4 regions of the Klebsiella sp. SYXHC3 genome follow, and region 1 is predicted to be linked to each of the others. Evidence: predicted binding sites of a transcription regulator. Region 1 holds the regulator's gene; each other region holds the start of a gene.
The links. Region 1 encodes CRP, which controls carbon source genes, mostly activating them, when cyclic AMP is high. Its sites were predicted from a motif close to ATGTGANNNNNNTCACAT; they were not measured.
Positions count from the first base shown of each region.

Region 2: the regulator CRP is predicted to act here: its motif matches at 1,757-1,774, upstream of AC2CGP_RS06095 (CidA/LrgA family protein).
Region 3: the regulator CRP is predicted to act here: its motif matches at 2,974-2,991, upstream of AC2CGP_RS01225 (sugar transporter).
Region 4: the regulator CRP is predicted to act here: its motif matches at 2,537-2,554, upstream of garD (galactarate dehydratase).

Region 1 is NZ_JBXUNG010000002.1:459,038-463,769, reverse strand. It holds gene AC2CGP_RS09155 (phosphoribulokinase) at 1-543, shown strand, start outside; gene AC2CGP_RS09150 (OsmC family protein) at 606-1,010, opposite strand; gene crp (cAMP-activated global transcriptional regulator CRP) at 1,315-1,947, shown strand; gene AC2CGP_RS09140 (YccS/YhfK family putative transporter) at 1,998-4,076, shown strand; gene argD (bifunctional acetylornithine/succinyldiaminopimelate transaminase) at 4,066-4,732, opposite strand, start outside.
Region 2 is NZ_JBXUNG010000001.1:1,244,133-1,248,864, reverse strand. It holds gene cdd (cytidine deaminase) at 1-489, opposite strand, end outside; gene AC2CGP_RS06100 (CidB/LrgB family autolysis modulator) at 617-1,312, opposite strand; gene AC2CGP_RS06095 (CidA/LrgA family protein) at 1,309-1,707, opposite strand; gene AC2CGP_RS06090 (LysR substrate-binding domain-containing protein) at 1,820-2,725, opposite strand; gene mhbT (3-hydroxybenzoate transporter MhbT) at 2,853-4,211, shown strand; gene gtdA (gentisate 1,2-dioxygenase) at 4,223-4,732, shown strand, end outside.
Region 3 is NZ_JBXUNG010000001.1:253,108-257,839, reverse strand. It holds gene AC2CGP_RS01245 (sialidase family protein) at 1-887, shown strand, start outside; gene AC2CGP_RS01240 (NanQ anomerase/TabA/YiaL family protein) at 884-1,357, shown strand; gene AC2CGP_RS01235 (SDR family NAD(P)-dependent oxidoreductase) at 1,354-2,031, shown strand; gene AC2CGP_RS01230 (PhzF family phenazine biosynthesis protein) at 2,073-2,870, opposite strand; gene AC2CGP_RS01225 (sugar transporter) at 3,065-4,264, shown strand; gene AC2CGP_RS01220 (MarC family NAAT transporter) at 4,364-4,732, opposite strand, start outside.
Region 4 is NZ_JBXUNG010000004.1:382,818-387,549, forward strand. It holds gene garK (glycerate 2-kinase) at 1-424, opposite strand, end outside; gene garR (2-hydroxy-3-oxopropionate reductase) at 490-1,380, opposite strand; gene garL (2-dehydro-3-deoxyglucarate aldolase) at 1,407-2,177, opposite strand; gene garD (galactarate dehydratase) at 2,661-4,232, shown strand; gene AC2CGP_RS13730 (DeoR family transcriptional regulator) at 4,300-4,732, opposite strand, start outside.

The DNA.
Region 1 (4,732 bases):
GTTCCCGGCACCTTTACCCCGTGGCAGCCGCTGCCTGAACCGACCGACGTGCTGTTTTATGAGGGGCTGCACGGCGGCGTGGTGACGCCGCAGCATGACGTGGCGAAACATGTCGACCTGCTGGTCGGCGTGGTGCCGATCGTCAACCTTGAATGGATCCAGAAGCTCATTCGCGATACCAGCGAACGCGGCCATTCGCGCGAAGCGGTGATGGACTCGGTGGTACGTTCGATGGAAGACTATATCAATTTCATCACCCCCCAGTTCTCACGCACCCATATCAACTTCCAGCGCGTGCCGACGGTCGATACCTCGAATCCATTTGCCGCCAAAGGCATTCCATCGCTCGACGAAAGCTTCGTGGTGATTCACTTTCGCAATTTGCAGGGGATTGATTATCCCTGGCTGTTGGCGATGCTACAGGGGTCGTTTATCTCGCATATGAACACCCTGGTGGTGCCGGGCGGTAAGATGGGGCTGGCGATGGAGCTCATTATGGCGCCGCTGGTCGAGCGCTTGATGGAAGGCAAAACCATTAGTTAAGGGCAAAATAAAACCCCGGTCGCCGTGCTGCCGGGGTTAGCGTCCCGCTACGTCAATTCGTCTCAGGCTTCGATGACTTCGTAAGAGTGGGTGATGTTGACCGCCTTTTCCAGCATCAGCGCCACCGAGCAGTACTTCTCCGCGGATAAATCCACCGCCCGGGACACCGCCGCATCCTTCAGCTCTTTACCGGTGACGATAAAGTGCAGATTGATATGGGTGAACAGGCGCGGCGCCTCTTCACGGCGTTCAGAGGTCAGCTTCACTTCGCAGTTGGTGACGTTTTGACGCCCTTTTTGCAGGATAGACACCACGTCAATTGCGCTACAGCCGCCCGCCGCCATTAACACCATTTCCATCGGGCTGGGCGCTTTGTCCCCGGAGTTGCCATCCATTAAAATCTGGTGGCCGGAGGCCGACTCACCGATGAAGGTTAGACCTTCCACCCATTTCACACGCGCTTGCATAAAATTTAACTCCGCTGTTGCAATTTTCCTGACAGATTACGCGCACATAACAAATCTCGCAACGGAAGGCGACCTGGGTCATGCTGAAGCGAGACACCAGGAGACATGCGGTGAAAGCTATGCTAAAACAGTCTGGATGCTACAGTAATACATTGATGTACCGCATGTATGCTGAGGAGTTCACATTACAGGCTGCATAAATTGAGCAGCCAGCTTCCCAGGCATAGGGAAAAATACGATTGCATGCCCGGATGCCGTGTAGTGTCGGCGTCCGGAGATAGCTTATAACAGAGGATAACCGCGCATGGTGCTTGGCAAACCGCAAACAGACCCTACCCTTGAATGGTTCTTGTCTCATTGCCACATTCATAAGTACCCATCAAAGAGCACGCTGATTCACCAGGGTGAGAAAGCGGAAACGCTTTACTACATCGTAAAAGGCTCCGTGGCTGTACTCATCAAGGATGAAGAAGGTAAAGAGATGATCCTCTCTTACCTCAACCAGGGCGATTTCATCGGTGAATTAGGCCTGTTTGAAGAAGGTCAGGAACGTAGTGCCTGGGTACGTGCGAAAACCGCATGTGAAGTGGCCGAGATCTCTTACAAAAAATTCCGTCAGTTAATCCAGGTGAACCCGGACATCCTGATGCGCCTCTCCTCGCAGATGGCGCGTCGTCTGCAGGTCACTTCCGAGAAAGTCGGTAACCTTGCTTTCCTCGACGTGACGGGCCGTATCGCTCAGACCTTACTGAATCTGGCGAAACAGCCTGATGCCATGACTCACCCGGACGGGATGCAGATCAAAATCACCCGCCAGGAAATTGGCCAGATCGTCGGTTGCTCTCGTGAAACCGTCGGCCGTATTCTGAAGATGCTGGAAGATCAAAACCTGATCTCGGCACACGGTAAAACTATCGTCGTCTACGGTACCCGTTAAGTCGCTAAACGGCGTATTGCTCCGCGCAGTACGCCGTTTTTGTTTCTCCCATGTGGCGCAGGCTGATTTACCACCCGGAAGTCAACTATGCACTGCGGCAAACGCTGGTGCTGTGTCTACCTGTGGCCATCGGGCTTCTGCTCGGCCATCTGCAGCAAGGGCTGCTGTTCTCTTTAGTTCCCGCCTGTTGCAATATTGCCGGTCTCGACACCCCGCATAAACGTTTTTTCAAACGCCTGATCGTTGGCGGCTGCCTGTTTGCCGGCAGCAGCCTGATTGTGCAATTGCTTCTGGCGCGCGACATCCCGTTGCCGCTTATCCTCAGCGCGCTGGCGCTGATTCTCGGCGTGACGGCGGAAATCAGCTCGCTACACGCTCGCCTGTTGCCGGCATCGCTTATCGCCGCCATTTTTACCTTAAGCCTGGCCGGCAATATGCCCATCTGGGAGCCGCTGCTTATCTATGCGCTGGGAACCTTGTGGTACGGACTCTTTAACTGGTTCTGGTTTTGGCTCTGGCGAGAGCAGCCGCTGCGCGAGTCGTTAAGCCTGCTTTACCGCGAACTGGCTAACTATTGCGAGGCCAAATATAGCCTCCTGACGCAGCACACTGATCCGACGACCTCCCTGCCGCCGCTGCTTACCCGCCAGCAGAAGGTAGTCGATTTAATTACCCAGTGCTATCAGCAGATGCATATGTTAGCCGCCAACCAGCGTAGCGATCATAAGCGACTGCTGCGCGCGTTCCAGGTTGGGCTGGATCTGCAGGAACATATTTCAGTGAGCCTGCACCAGCCGGAAGAGGTGCAAAAACTGGTGGAGCGCAGCCATGCGGAAGCGGTCATCCGCTGGAACGCGCAGACCGTCGCCGCTCGTCTGCGGGTGCTGGCGGATGATATTCTCTACCACCGCTACCCGCGCCGCTTTCAGATGGATAAGCAAATCGGCGCGCTGGAAAAAATCGCCTATCAGCATCCCGATAACCCAGTTGGCCAGTTCTGCGCCTGGCACTTCAGTCGTATCGCCCGCGTGCTACGTACTCAGCGCCCGCTGTACGCACGTAACCTGATGGCGGACAAAGAACGACGCCTGCCGCTGCTACCGGCCCTGAAGAACTACCTGTCATTGAAATCCCCGGCGCTGCGCAACGCCGCGCGCATCAGCGTAATGTTGAGCATCGCCAGCCTGATGGGCAGCGCCCTGCACCTGCCGAAGCCTTACTGGATCCTGATGACCGTGCTGTTCGTGACGCAAAACGGTTACGGCGCCACCCGCGTGCGGATTGTCCACCGGGCGGCAGGCACCCTGGCGGGCCTGGTGATCGCCTGGCTGACCTTACACTTCCACGTACCGGAGAGCTATACGTTAAGCGGTATGTTGTTCATCACGCTGCTGAGCTATCTCATCATTCGTAAACACTACGGCTGGGCGATGGTGGGCTTTACCGTCACCGCGGTATACACCCTGCAGTTGCTAACGCTTAACGGCGAGCAGTTCATCGTCGCCCGCTTTATCGATACCATCATTGGCTGTCTGATCGCCTTTGGCGGGATGGTCTGGCTATGGCCGCAATGGCAGAGCGGCCTGCTGCGTAAAAACGCCCACGATGCTCTGGAGGCCGATCAGGAGGCTATTCGGCTGATACTTAGCGCCGATCCGCAGGCCCCGGCGTTGGCCTACCAGCGTATGCGCGTCAACCAGGCGCACAACGCCCTGTATAACTCGCTTAACCAGGCGATGCAGGAACCGGGTTTTAACTCGCACTATCTGGAAGATATGAAGCTGTGGGTAACCCATAGCCAGTTTATCGTTGAGCATATCAACGCCATGACCACGCTGGCGCGCGAGCATACGATGCTAACGCCTGACCTGGCGCAGCGGTATCTGGAATCTTGTGAAATTGCGCTACAGCGCTGTCAGCAGCGTCTGGATTCAGACGGGCCGGGCAGCGCGGGCGATGTAAATATTATGGAATCCCAGGACGGGGAAGTGTTGCGTGGGCCGCTCAGCACCCTTGAGCAGCATCTGCAGCGGATCCTCGGCCATCTGAACACCATGCACACCATTTCGTCGGTGGCATGGCGTCAGCGTCCGCATCACGGCATCTGGCTACGCACGACTAGGCGCTAAGCACGTTTTTAACCGCCTGCGCAAAGCGCGCCATCCCTTCGGCGATATCGCTATCATCAATCACCAGCGACGGCACAAAGCGCATTACGTCCGGCCCGGCGTTTAACACCATCACCCCGGCCTCCGCCGCGGCATAGAGGAAATCGCGCGCGCGTCCATGATGCTGCGGCTTAAGCGCGGCGCCGATTAACAGCCCCATGCCGCGGATGTCGCTGAACAGATCAAACTGCGCATCGATCTGCTGCAGGTGTTCGACAAACAGCGCCCGTTTGGCATTCACGCCCTCCAGCACCTGCGGCGTGTTAATCAGGTTGAAAGCCGCGGTCGCCACCGCGCAGGCCAGCGGATTGCCGCCGTAGGTGGAGCCATGGGAACCGGCATGGAAGGCGCTGGCAATTTCATTGGTGGTCAACATCGCGCTAATCGGGAAACCGCCGCCGAGCGCTTTCGCGCTGGTCAGGATATCCGGGGTCACGCCGTAATGCATATAGGCGAACAGCGAACCGGTACGGCCCATACCGCACTGCACTTCATCAAATACCAGCAGCGCCTGATGCTGGTCGCACAGTTCGCGCAGCCCCTGCAGGAACGCCGGCGTCGCCGCCATTACCCCGCCCTCGCCCTGAATCGGCTCAACCACCACCGCGCAGGTATGG
Region 2 (4,732 bases), on a different contig from region 1:
GTCCGGCAGATAGTGCTGCAGGGAGTGCGCTTCGCGACCCGGCAGATGAATGCGCAGCGCCAGACCGCTATTCAGTTCATTCATAAACTGGCGGCAGTGACCGCAAGGCGTGTAGTTGACGGTAATGGCGCGCAGGGATTTTTCGCCGCGTAGCCAGGCGTGGCTGATGGCGCTCTGTTCCGCGTGGACGGTCTGTTGCATGGTGGCGCCGAGGAATTCCATGTTGCCGCCGAAGTACCAGCGACCGCTCACGCCGCGGGCGATAGCGCCAACGTTAAAGTGAGAAAGATCGGCGCGGGCGCAGGCGGCGGCAAGCGGCAGTAGCGCAAAGGCCAGCGCGTCTTCATCCAAACCTGTTGCTTGTTGTAGCGTCGCCACCTGATCGGCTTCGAGCAGCGCCGGGAAGTGAGGGTCTGCGAGCATCGGGGCGATGGCCGCCTGCAGGTCTGCCGCCAGATTAGTCAAAGCAGCTTGAAAACGAGAGTGCATAGCGTTGCCTCATAACAATGTAATGGGAAGCTAGTGTACGGGCCCGCACGGGACCCATATGTGACATAAGTCTCATTGTTTATGCAACGATAATTTGTTGCATTTATAAATGTGATGCAAATCACAATTATCCGACAACAGCGACGATCACCGGGAACAGAAAAGGCGCGACCAGCGAGGTAATAATTCCGCACAGTACCAGCGCCAGCGAGCTAAACGCCCCTTCCTGGTAGTCCAGTTCGGCGCAACGCGCGGTGCCGAGGGCGTGCGAGGCGGTACCCATCGACAGGCCGCGGGATGCTTTAGTATGAATACGCATGGCGTTAAGCAGCGTATGGCCGAACACCGCGCCGAGGATCCCAACGAAAATGACGCACACGGCGCTAATCGCTGGAATACCGCCAATACTGCCGCTGACCGCCATGGCAATTGGCGTGGTGACGGATTTTGGCATAATGGAAGCGGCGATTTGCGGGGTGGCGCCCATCAGCAGAGCGACGGTGGTACCGGTGATCATCGCCACGCAGCTACCGATAAAGCAGATGGTGATGATGGATTTCCAACGCGCGCGGATCTGGTGCAGTTGTTCATATAGCGGAAAGGCCAGCGCAACCACCGCCGGCTGCAGCAGATCGTTAAGGATTTTGCTGCCGGCAAAATAGCGTTCATAAGAAATACCGGTGACCAGCAGGAAAGGAATAATGACCACCATGGCGACCAGCAGCGGGTTGAGCAGCGGAAATTTAAACCGCGCCGCCAGCTTGCGGGCAAGGAAAAAGACAATCAGCGTTAACGGTAGCGACCACCACATTTCATGGATCATTTTTTACTTCCTTTTTGCCCGATGATTTTGCGTTCACCGTGGACCAGATGCGAGCTCCAGCTCACCACCAAAAAGACTAATAAAGTACTGACGGCGCAGGACACCGCCACCGGTCCCAGCTGCGCACGCAGTAAATCCCAGTACTGCATTACGCCAACGCCGATAGGCACGAACAGCAGCGCCATGTAGCGGATCAGAATGTTGCAGCCGGGGTTGACCCACTGCGGCGGCATAATTTGCAGCGCCAGCAGCACGAACAAAATCAGCATGCCGATAATGCTGCCGGGGATCGTGATGGGCAGTAGCCCGGCGATAAAAATGCCTGCATACAAGCAGGCGTAAATCAGGACGAAAGCTCGCACGTACTGCCAGATAATATTCAGCGACTTACTCATGGTAATAACCCTTGATGAACTGCCATTCATCATACAATTAAACCCTGAAATGTGCTACCGATCACATCATGAATTCTAGGCATCGTCAGCATAGAAAATGGGAACAGCGGCCTTATTCTGCGAGGTAGTGCAGAAAACGAGTGAGCGCCAGCGATGGTACTTCGCTTTTGCGCCAGAACACCCCAACGCTACCTTTTTGTTCAATACGCGGCAAATTCAGAATCGTCAGCTGCCGATGTTCGGCGTAATGCTGCGCCAGCCGCAAAGAAAGAATAGAGATCATATCGCTGCTTTGCAGCAAATTGCTGGTGACATTCATTGAGGCTGACTCGATAGTATTCTCCGGCAGCATGACGCCGTTATCGACCAGCGCGTTATCAATGCTCTGACGAATGGGCGTGCCGGTAGGCCAGACTATCCAGCGCCAGACGGCGAGATCCGCCCAGCTCAGACGCGGCATGCTAGCCAGCGGATGGTCGGGACGGGCGACGAAGCACACCGGTTCGGTATAGAGCACACGATAGTTGAGCGGCAGTTCCAGCGCGCGGCCGCCAACACGTCCGACGACCACATCGACCACGCCGGAGAGCAGGTCGTGCAGCAGCGGGGTCATCACTTTTTCTTCGATATTCAGATGCAGGGTCGGCATCTCTTTAAGCAGGGAGAGGATCGCCTGCGCCACGCAGTCTGTCGCCACGGGAGAGCAGCCGATCATCAGGCTGCCGACCAGTCCGCCTTGCTTAAAGCGCTCGATCTCGTACTGCGAGCGCGACATATCGTTGATTAGCCGCTGGGCGTGCTGAAGCAGCAGTTTGCCGCCTTCCGAAGGGCGCAGGCCCTTACTGTGGCGCTCAAAGAGCGGCATGCCGACTTCTTCTTCAAATTGCGTCAGCCACTTAGAGAGTGCGGGCTGGGTAATATTCATCATTTTCGCGACCTGCGTGAGATTGCCTTGCTCACCCAGCGCCACCAGCATTTTCAAATGCTGCAGCTTCAACTTTTGCGTCCAGTTCGCCATCAGCCGATAACCTCCAGGTTATGTCTATGCCCGAAAAGCCATTGTACATTTCATCGCCATGGTTACAAAATCGCAACATAAAAGAAATAAATACAACATCTACCCTGACCTGCACTGAGGCATCATTATGGCTCAACGACGTGAACTACAGACGTTACTTAACGCAGCGCCGGTTGGCGCCCTGCAGTGGCGTGTGATTATCTGCTGTTTTCTGGTGGTGATGCTTGATGGATTTGACACCGCCGCCATTGGCTTTATCGCTCCCGATATCCGTGTTCACTGGCAATTGAGCGCCAGCGACCTCGCGCCGCTGTTTGGCGCCGGACTATTGGGATTGACCGCCGGGGCGCTGCTCTGCGGCCCGCTTTCCGACCGTTTCGGTCGTAAACGGGTGATTGAGTTTTGCGTGGCGCTGTTTGGCCTGTTTAGTCTGCTCTCCGCATTCTCGACGAATCTAGAGATGCTGGTTTTTCTGCGTTTCCTCACCGGTCTGGGATTAGGCGGGGCGATGCCCAACACCATCACCATGACTTCGGAATATCTGCCCGCCCGCCGCCGCGGTGCGTTAGTTACCCTGATGTTCTGCGGCTTCACGCTGGGTTCGGCGCTGGGCGGCGTGGTGAGCGCCCAACTGGTGGCGCATATCGGCTGGCACGGCATTCTGGCCTTAGGCGGGATCCTGCCGCTGCTGCTGGCCGTCGCGCTGCTGTGGGCGCTGCCGGAATCGCCGCGCTGGCAGGTTCGCCGCGGACTGCCGCAGGCGACCATCGCCAGAACCGTCAGCGCTATCACCGGCGAGCGCTATCCCGAGACCCATTTCTGGCTCGACGAACCGGCAGCCGGGCCGAAAGGCAGCATTAGCCAGCTGTTTGCCGGCCGACAACTGGCGATCACCTTGATGCTCTGGGTGGTGTTCTTTATGAGCCTGCTGATTATCTATTTGCTCTCCAGTTGGATGCCGACGCTGCTTAACCATCGTGGTATCGATTTACAGCACGCTTCGTGGGTGACCGCCGCGTTTCAGGTGGGCGGCACGCTCGGCGCACTGTTGCTCGGCATCCTGATGGACCGTTTCAATCCCTTCTTTGTACTGGCGCTAAGTTATTGCCTGGGCGCGTTGTGCATCGTGATGATCGGTTTAAGCGAAAACGGATTGTGGCTGATGACGCTGGCGATTTTCGGCACCGGAATTGGCGTGAGTGGTTCGCAGGTGGGCCTGAATGCGCTGACCGCCACCCTTTACCCAACCCAGAGCCGCGCGACCGGGGTCAGCTGGTCCAACGCCATCGGCCGCTGCGGCGCCATCGTTGGTTCGCTCTCCGGCGGCATGATGATGGCGATGAATCTCTCTTTCGACACGCTGTTTTACGTTATAGCGGTACCGGCGGCGATCGGCGCGGTGATGCTCATCATGCTGATGCTGGCGGTTCGCCGTCCTGGATCTGTACCCGACGCGCTGCCCTCTGCGGGTGTCGCGAATAAATAAGGAGAACAATAATGACCCTATCTACTCCGCAATCGAACCGCGAACGCCAGCAGTTCTACCAGCATATTGCCGGGCAGAATCTGACGCCGCTGTGGGAATCCTTGCACCACCTGGTGCCGCAAACGCCGAATGCCAACTGCGCCCCGGCGTACTGGAACTATCAGGAAATTCGCCCGCTGCTGCTGGAAAGCGGGCAGTTAATCGGCGCTAAAGAGGCGGTGCGTCGGGTACTGGTGCTGGAGAACCCGCAGCTGCGCGGCCAGTCGTCCATTACCGCGTCGCTGTATGCCGGCCTGCAGCTCATCATGCCTGGCGAGGTGGCGCCGAGCCACCGTCACAATCAGTCGGCGCTGCGCTTTATCGTGGAAGGCCATGGCGCGTTCACCGCCGTCGACGGCGAGCGCACGCCAATGCGCCCCGGCGATTTTATTCTGACCCCACAGTGGCGCTGGCACGATCACGGCAATCCTGGCGATGAACCGGTGGTCTGGCTCGATGGTCTCGATTTACCGCTGGTCAAC
Region 3 (4,732 bases), on a different contig from region 1:
TTCAGGCTCCAGATGGCGTGCTGTGGCTGTTATGGACCGCGCAGCACGCCGGAAATCAGGACACCGCTATTGTGCGTTATCGCCAGTCGCGCGATGGAGGAAAGCACTGGGGCGCAATCGCCACCCTGCTCGATGAACCCGGCACCTTTATTCGGCAACCCATCAGCGTGATGCCCAACGGCAACTGGTTGCTGCCGGTTTTCTATTGTCGTACCCGTCCGGGGGAGAAATGGGTCGGTAACGATGATGTGAGTGCGGTAAAAATCTCAGCCGATGGCGGCAAGAGCTGGCGCGACGTGGCGGTACCGCAGAGCCTCGGCTGCGTGCATATGAATATCACCCCACTGGCCGATGGCTCGCTGGTCGCCTTCTTCCGCAGCCGCTGGGCCGATCATATCTGGTACAGCCGGTCGACAGATTTTGGCGAAAGCTGGTCAGCGCCGATCCCCACCACGCTGCCAAACAATAACTCGTCCATTCAGGTTACCACGTTGAGCAACGGCGATCTGGCACTGGTGTTCAATAACATGAGCGCAGCAGGCGCCAGCGAGCGTCGGGCATCGTTATACGATGAAATAGAAGATGATGACGGTCGTAAAGAGCCTGAACGCACTGGCAAAACCGCCTTCTGGGGCGCACCGCGTGCGCCAATGACCGTGGCGATTTCCGCTGACGGCGGTAAAAGCTGGCCATGGATGCGCAACCTTGATGAGGGCGACGGCTACTGTATGACCAACAATTCCGAACAAAAACTGAACCGCGAATTCTCCTACCCCAGTATTAAACAGGGTGAAGACGGTAATTTACACATTGCCTATACCTGGTACCGACAGGCCATCAAGTATATCCGCGTATCGCCGCAGTGGGTGAAAGGAGAAATCGCATGATCATCGGTAATCTGAACGCCCTGCCTCAGGCGGGGTTGCCACTGGCGTTACGGCAAATCCTCAGCCGTCCTGAATGTTCTCTTGCCGCCCTGACAGCCCGTGAAGATGGTCGCTTTCAGCCTACTGATAGCGACTGGTACTGCACCATCGGCACCGCGCAAACCCAGGCGGCAGAACAGCGACATACCGAATACCACCACCAGTGGGCCGATATTCAGGTCATTTTAAGCGGAAAGGAGACTATTCATGCCGGTATGCTGTACAGCGGCCAACCCGACGATGAACAACGCAAACCAGATCTCTTTATCAGCCAGCAGACGCCGCAAAGCGTCACGCTGCATTTGCATGCCGGCGACTTCGCGGTCTTTCTGCCCGGCGAACCACACCAGGCGCTATGCGCCTTTGCAACACCCGCCCCGGTGAGGAAAGCGGTGTTTAAAGTACCGCGCAGCATGCTGGAGGCGCCATGAAGCAGGCACTGGTCACAGGCGCCAGTTCGGGGATCGGCGCGGCGATTGTGGGGCAACTGCTGGCGGAGGGCTGGCAGGTGCTCGGGCTAAGCCGCTCCGCGCCGCCATTCGCTCATGAAGGCTTCAGGCATCTGGCAGTCGATTTGAGCGACCGCCAGGAGCTGGTTGATGCTCTGTCGTCGGTACCGACGCCGCAGGCGATTATCCATGCCGCCGGTATGATGGCGGCGGCGCCGCTAGGAGAACTTGACGCACTGCGTGGCGAGACGTTATGGCGTCTGCATGTGGATGCAGCGCAGACCTTAGCCAACCGCTTTGCGCCCGTTATGAGCCGCGGCGGTCGGATTATCCTTTTGGGTAGCCGAACCTCTCGCGGAGCGGCAGGCCGTTCTCAGTATACGGCAACCAAAGCGGCGCTGGTGGCGCTGGCGAGAAGCTGGGCGGCGGAACTTGCCGCGGCGGGCATTACCGTTAACGTGGTCGCCCCCGGCGCCACCGATACGCCAATGCTGCGCCAGCCAGGGCGGGAGAGTTCGCCGCCGAAGACGCCGCCGCTCGGTAGATTGATTAAGCCACAGGAAGTGGTGTCGCTGGTGAGCTGGCTTCTTAGCGAAGGAGCCGCGGCCATGACCGGACAAGAGCTGGTAATGTGCGGCGGCGCCTCGCTTAGTTAGGATTGCCCGGCTAAGCGCTGCGTCAGCCGGGGAAACTATCGTTAACTTTCGCGCAAATAGACCGTGCCGCGCAGATAGGTGGTCACCTGGCCGCTAATCAATACGCGGTCATCGCGCCACTGGCAGCGCAGCTCGCCGCTGCGCGCCGACACCTGGCGCGCCAGCAGGTCGGTTTTATTGAGCTTCGCTCCCCAGTAGGGGATCAGCATACTGTGGGTTGAACCGGTTACCGGATCCTCCGGCACCCCATCACCGGGACAGAAAAAGCGGCTGACAAAATCGTACTCCTCGTCGGCGGCGCTGATGCAAATCCGCTTATCCAGCGCCTCCAGCAGCGCCATATTCGGACGTACCGCTTCAACCTGCGCCCGGTCGCGTAGCACCACCAGGTAATCACGCCCTTCCCGCACCTCCAGCGCATCATCGATACCCAACCCGGCGAACAGTGCCGTCGGCACGTCGCGCACCGGCGTCGTTTGCCAGGCGGGGAAATCCAGCGTCAGCCAATCGCCGCTGCGCGTCACCCGCAGTTCACCGACAAAACGGGTGCTGAATACGATGGTTGCCGAAGGGTGATCGAGATATTCAAAAATCACGTGCGATGCTGCGAGGGTGGCGTGACCGCAGAGATTAATCTCATCAAGGGTAGTGAACCAGCGCAGCTCATAGCCGCTGTCGGTACGAACAAAAAACGCCGTTTCGGATTGATTATGCTGCTGCGCCATTTTTAAAAGCGTTTCATCAGGCAGCCATTCGCTGAGCGGACACACCGCCGCCGCGTTGCCGCCAAAATTGCGATCGCTGAAGGCATCGACCAGGTAAAAACTAATTTCTTTCATCGTGCTCCCCTTTTTTATCGTCTATCAACATGACACAGAAAGCGCGGGTGCACACTATTAGCTGAAAAATTAAGTTGTTAGCAGGCACAGGTGTCAGCATAAAATGAGACACAGATCACAAAGTGATTGTATTTTCAGCAGCATTCGTTTTAAGATCGCCTTCTCTTCTTCTCATTACTACCAGCCCGGAATTTATGCTTACAAATACGGTCTCACGCAGAGTCGCGTGGCTGCGGGTCGTCACGCTGGCAATTGCCGCCTTTATCTTTAATACCACGGAATTTGCGCCGGTCGGTTTGCTGTCTGATATCGCCGACAGCTTCGGCATGGAAACGGCCCAGGTCGGGATCATGCTGACCATTTATGCCTGGGTAGTGGCATTGATGTCGCTGCCATTCATGCTGCTGACCAGCCAGATGGAGCGCCGTCGCCTGCTCATTGGCCTGTTCGTCTTATTTATCGCCAGCCACGTATTGTCATTTTTCGCGTGGAACTTCACGGTGCTGGTGGTGAGTCGAATTGGCATTGCGTTCGCCCATGCGGTGTTCTGGTCGATCACCTCCGCGCTGGCTATTCGTATGGCCCCTCCCGGCAAGCGCGCACAGGCGCTAAGTCTTATCGCCACCGGTACCGCGCTGGCCATGGTGTTCGGCATCCCTATTGGCCGTATCGTCGGGCAATATTTCGGCTGGCGCACCACCTTCCTGGCCATTGGTCTTGGCGCTTTAGCGACGCTGGTGTGCCTGGCGAAACTATTGCCGGCGCTGCCAAGCGAACATTCCGGTTCGCTGAAGAGCCTGCCGGAACTGTTCCGCCGCCCGGCGCTGCTCGGCATTTATCTGCTGACGGTTATCGTGGTGACCGCGCACTACACGGCATACAGCTATATTGAACCCTTCGTTCAAACCGTCGCTGGCCTTAGCGGTAACTTCGCCACCCTACTGCTATTGGTGCTCGGCGGCGCAGGTATTATCGGCAGTATTATCTTCGGCAAGCTGGGCAATCAACATGCTTCAGGGCTGATTACCACCGCTATCGGCCTGTTGCTAATATGCCTGCTGTTGCTGCTACCCGCCTCACGGAACGCCAACCAGCTGATGCTGCTCAGCGTGTTTTGGGGGATCGCGATAATGGTCATCGGCCTCGGCATGCAGGTGAAAGTGCTGGCGCTGGCTTCGGATGCTACCGATGTCGCGATGTCGCTATTTTCGGGTATTTTCAATATTGGTATAGGCGCCGGCGCGCTGGTCGGCAGCCAGGTGAGTAAGCAGCTGTCGATGTCGGCGATAGGCTACGTTGGCGCAGTGCCGGCGCTGGTGGCGCTGGTCTGGGCAGTGATGATTTTTCGCCGCTGGCCAACGCCGCTTGATGAACAGCAAGCGCATCACTCATGATAACGCCGCGGGCGGTCAATGCCGCCCGCGGCGCCGACATCCTATCCCCAAAAGGCCCGAAACAGACACGTCGCCGGGCCTTTCAGAAAGTTATCGCGATCAGGCGTGATAGTTGGTGATAATCTCCAGCACGCCGTTAATGATGAACTGAACCCCCATACAGACCAGCAGGAAACCCATCAGGCGGGAAATCGCTTCTATGCCGCCTTTCCCCACCAGCCGCATGATTGCCCCGGAACTTCGCAGGCAGCCCCACAGAATGATCCCCACCAGCGCGAAGATAATCGGCGGCGCCGCCAATACTACCCAATCAGGGAAATCGACGCCGTGCTTCACCGTCGAGGCGGAGCTGATAATCATCGCAATGGTGCCCGGCCCGGCGGTGCTGGGCATCGCCAACGGCACGAAGGCGATATTCGCCGTGGGTTCATCCTGCAGTTCTTCCGATTTGATCTTCGCTTCCATCGA
Region 4 (4,732 bases), on a different contig from region 1:
CGCCGTCGTTGGTCGCGCTGCCGCCAATACCGATAATAATGCTGGTCGCGCCGTGCTCCAGCGCCTGTAAAATTAGCTCGCCGGTTCCGCGTGAAGTGGTGATCAGAGGATTACGTTTTTCAGGCGGCACCAGTGCCAGCCCGCTGGCCGCAGCCATCTCAATAAAGGCGGTTTTGCCGTCCCCGGACATGCCCCAGCGGGCATTCACTTTTTCCCCCAGCGGCCCGGTGACCAGCGCCGTATGCGCCGTACCCTGCGTGGCGGCAATCATGGCTTCAACCGTTCCCTCGCCGCCATCGGCAAGCGGAACAGAAACATATTGCGCATCGGGGAAAATTTCCCGAAATCCTTTTTCTATCGCCTGAGCTACCTCGCTGGCAGAAAGGCTTTCTTTATAAGAGTCTGGGGCAATTACGATTTTCATAGTTATGTCGCCTGACTGTGCCGCGCAAGGCAAGAATGACAGGGCGCGGGAACACGCCCTTCTTGTTAGCGAGTCACTTCCACTTTCGCCAGTTTTTCGTAGTAACACGCCAGAGCGCTATGGTCAGCGGTGCCCAGGCCATCCGCGCGCAGCGCCTGCATCATCTCCATCACCGCCGCCGTCAGCGGTAGCTGGGCGCCGACGCCGTGAGACGTATCCAGCGCATTGGCCAGATCTTTAATATGCAGATCGATACGGAAGCCCGGCTTGAAGTTGCGATCCATCACCATCGGCGCTTTAGCATCGAGCACGGTGCTACCTGCCAGGCCGCCGCGGATCGCCTGATAAACCAGCTCCGGGTTAACGCCGGCTTTGGTGGCCAGAGTTAACGCCTCCGACATTGCCGCGATGTTCAGCGCCACAATTACCTGGTTGGCCAACTTGGTGACGTTGCCTGCGCCAATCTCGCCGGTATGCACCACGGATCCCGCCATCGCTTTCATCAGGTCGTAGTATTTATCGAAAATCGCCTTGTCGCCGCCAACCATCACCGACAGGGTGCCGTCGATCGCTTTGGGTTCGCCGCCGCTCACCGGCGCATCCAGCATATCGATGCCTTTGGCCTTCAGCGCTTCGCTGATTTCGCGACTTGCCAGCGGCGCAATGGAGCTCATATCAATCACCACGGTGCCCGGTTTCGCGCCTTCGATAATGCCGTTTTCACCCAACGCAACGTCTTTCACGTGCGGAGAGTTTGGCAGCATGGTGATAATTACATCGCACTGCTCAGCAATGGCCTTAGCCGAGCTCGCAGTCTCTGCGCCCGCGGCAATCACGTCAGCAATGGCTTCAGGGTTACGGTCGGATACCACCAGCGAATAACCCGCCTTCAGCAAATTTTTGCTCATCGGCTTGCCCATGATGCCAAGACCAATAAAACCCACTTTGATTGTCATAATGTTCTCTCTCTTCATCCTGGTGATTATTTTTTAAAAGAATCAGCAAGTTTCTGGGTTGCTGAACGGAAGACGCCTAAATCGCTACCGACGGCGACGAAGGTCGCGCCCCACTCCAGATAGCGGCGCGCATCGGCTTCCACCGGTGCAAGAATGCCGCTCGGCTTACCGTGTTTCTTCGCGCTGGCGAAGATATGCTGGATGGCGCGCTGGACGTCAGGATGTGCGGCATTGCCCAGATGGCCTAATGCTGCGGCCAGGTCGCTCGGCCCCACGAAAAGGCCATCAACGCCCTCGGTCGCGGCGATCGCATCGACGTTGTCCACCCCGGTCTGGCTCTCAATTTGCACCAAAATGGCGATGTTGTTATTAGACTCAGTGAAGTAGTCCGCTACGGTGCCGAACATATTGCCGCGATGAGAAACGGAGACCCCGCGGATGCCTTCCGGCGGATAGCGGGTCGATGCTACCGCCTGCGCCGCCTGTTCAGCGGTTTCGACAAACGGCACGAGGAAGTTGTAGAAACCGATGTCCAGCATGCGCTTGATGATAATCGGTTCATTGGTCGGCACGCGGACCACCGGCGCGCTGTGGCTGCCCTTCAACGCCATCAGTTGCGGGATAAGTGTGGTCACATCATTCGGCGCATGCTCCGCGTCAAGCACCAGCCAGTCGAAACCAGCAAGCCCTAATACCTCGGTGCTAATCGGATTCGCCAGAGCGCACCAGCAGCCGATTTGTACCTGGTGGGCCGCCAGCGTGGCCTTAAATTTGTTCGGGAAAATTGCGTTATCCATGATTTTACCTTGGGTTAATCGTTGCTTACTTCTGCTGTTCTATACGTTTACTCTCGCCAACCACAAATATAATTTGCAGAATTAAATAGCGAACCGATGCCTATTTTCTTTTACCCTTGAACATTTAGATATTTTTCTGAAAAAGAATACTTTTATTATTTTTTAAGCGGACTATTTATTCTCATATTGAACACCGCAAAACATGACTCAGTATAATCATCCCACCGTGACCAGGCACTATGCATAATCACAATATAAGCGCTTTAATAATCATTTTAGTTATGCAAATGCCATAGGTTATGGGCGCTAATCCACAGTTCTTAGGATTGCCGTTCAATGCTGGCAACCGTCACCGCAAGCAGTGACCAAGATCACATTTTGCTGCTATAACTCCTGACATTCTGTATTTCATCATTCTGATAGGCACAAGCTGAATTAACGTTTTATTTTTATTATTAGCACCGTTCTGGAGAACACTGGACAATGGCTGAGATTGAGATTCGACAACAGTCGCCGACGGCGTTTTATATAAAAGTGCACCCTACCGATAATGTGGCGATTATTGTTAACGATCGCGGTTTACCCGCCGGAACGCGTTTTCCGGATGGCCTGACCCTCATTGAACATATCCCGCAAGGTCATAAAGTCGCCCTTGTCGATATTCCTGCCCATGGTGAAATCATCCGCTACGGCGAAGTGATTGGCTTCGCCGTTCGCGATATACCAAAGGGAAGCTGGATTGATGAGTCGTTGGTTGAGCTGCCGACCGCGCCGCCGCTGAACACCTTACCGCTGGCGACCAAAGTCCCGGAACCGCTGCCGCCGCTGGAAGGATACACTTTTGAAGGCTATCGCAATGCCGATGGCAGCGTGGGAACTAAGAATTTGCTGGGGATCAGCACCAGCGTGCACTGCGTCGCCGGTGTAGTGGATTATGTGGTCAAGATCATCGAACGCGACCTGCTGCCGAAATACCCCAACGTCGACGGAGTGGTCGGTCTAAACCATCTGTACGGCTGCGGCGTGGCGATTAACGCCCCGGCGGCGATCGTACCGATTCGCACCATCCACAATATCGCGCTGAACCCCAACTTTGGCGGTGAGGTGATGGTGATTGGTCTGGGCTGTGAAAAGCTACAGCCGGAACGTCTGCTGCAGGGAACCGAAGACGTGCAGCCGATCGCCGTCGATAGCGCAAGCGTAGTGCGTTTGCAGGACGAACAGCATGTCGGCTTTAAATCGATGGTCGATGATATTCTGCAGGTTGCCGAGCGCCACCTGGCCAAACTCAATGCTCGTCAGCGTGAGACCTGCCCGGCTTCGGACTTAGTGGTCGGTATGCAGTGCGGCGGCAGCGACGCCTTCTCCGGCGTGACCGCCAACCCGGCGGTGGGCTATGCCTCAGATCTGCTGGTACGCTGCGGCGCGACAGTGATGTTCTCGGAAGTGACCGAAGTGCGCGATGCTATCCATCTGTTAACCCCGCGCGCCATCAACGAAGAAGTTGGCAAGCGCCTGCTGGAAGAGATGGCCTGGTACGATAACTATCTGGAGCTGGGGAAAACCGACCGCAGCGCCAACCCGTCACCGGGTAATAAGAAAGGCGGTCTGGCCAACGTAGTGGAAAAAGCGCTGGGTTCAATTGCCAAATCAGGTAAAAGCGCCATCGTCGAAGTCCTTTCGCCGGGTCAGCGCCCGACGAAACGCGGGCTTATCTATGCGGCGACGCCGGCCAGCGATTTTGTCTGCGGCACTCAACAGGTGGCTTCCGGCATTACCGTGCAGGTATTCACCACCGGACGCGGCACCCCTTACGGCCTAATGGCGGTACCGGTGATTAAAATGGCGACCCGTACCGAGCTTGCCAACCGCTGGTACGACTTAATGGATATCAATGCCGGTACTATCGCGACCGGCGAAGAGACGATTGAGGAGGTTGGGCAGAAACTGTTCGAGTTCATTCTCGACGTCGCCAGCGGACGTAAGAAAACCTTCTCCGATCAATGGGGTCTGCATAACCAGCTGGCGGTGTTTAACCCGGCGCCGGTGACGTGACCCTAAAAGTCAGCGTCTATCGCCAGTCGGGTTATAGAGCATACCCCGGCTGGCAACTTACACCGAATTATGATTTGACGAGAATAACGTCAATCCCGCCCTTACGTAACCCCTCCAGACTTTCTTGCGGAATCCCGTCATCGACAATAATGATATCAATGCGCTGCGTATCGATGATTTTATGTAAACTGGAACGATTGAATTTACTGGAATCAGTCACAACGACGATACACTCCGCGACTTCGCACATTTTACGGTTCAGGCGGGCTTCATCCTCATTATGAGTGCTGATCCCACGTTCCAGATCTATCGCATCCACCCCGAGGAAAAGCATATCAAAGTGGTAGTTCTGCAAGGACTGCTCAGCCTGATCGCCATAGAATGACTGCGACTGGCGACGCAGGTGCCCCCCCGTCATCAGTAATTCTACGCCTTCAGCTTCTAACAACGCGTTGGCGACATTCATTCCATTAGTCATCGCGATAACATCGCTATGCTGT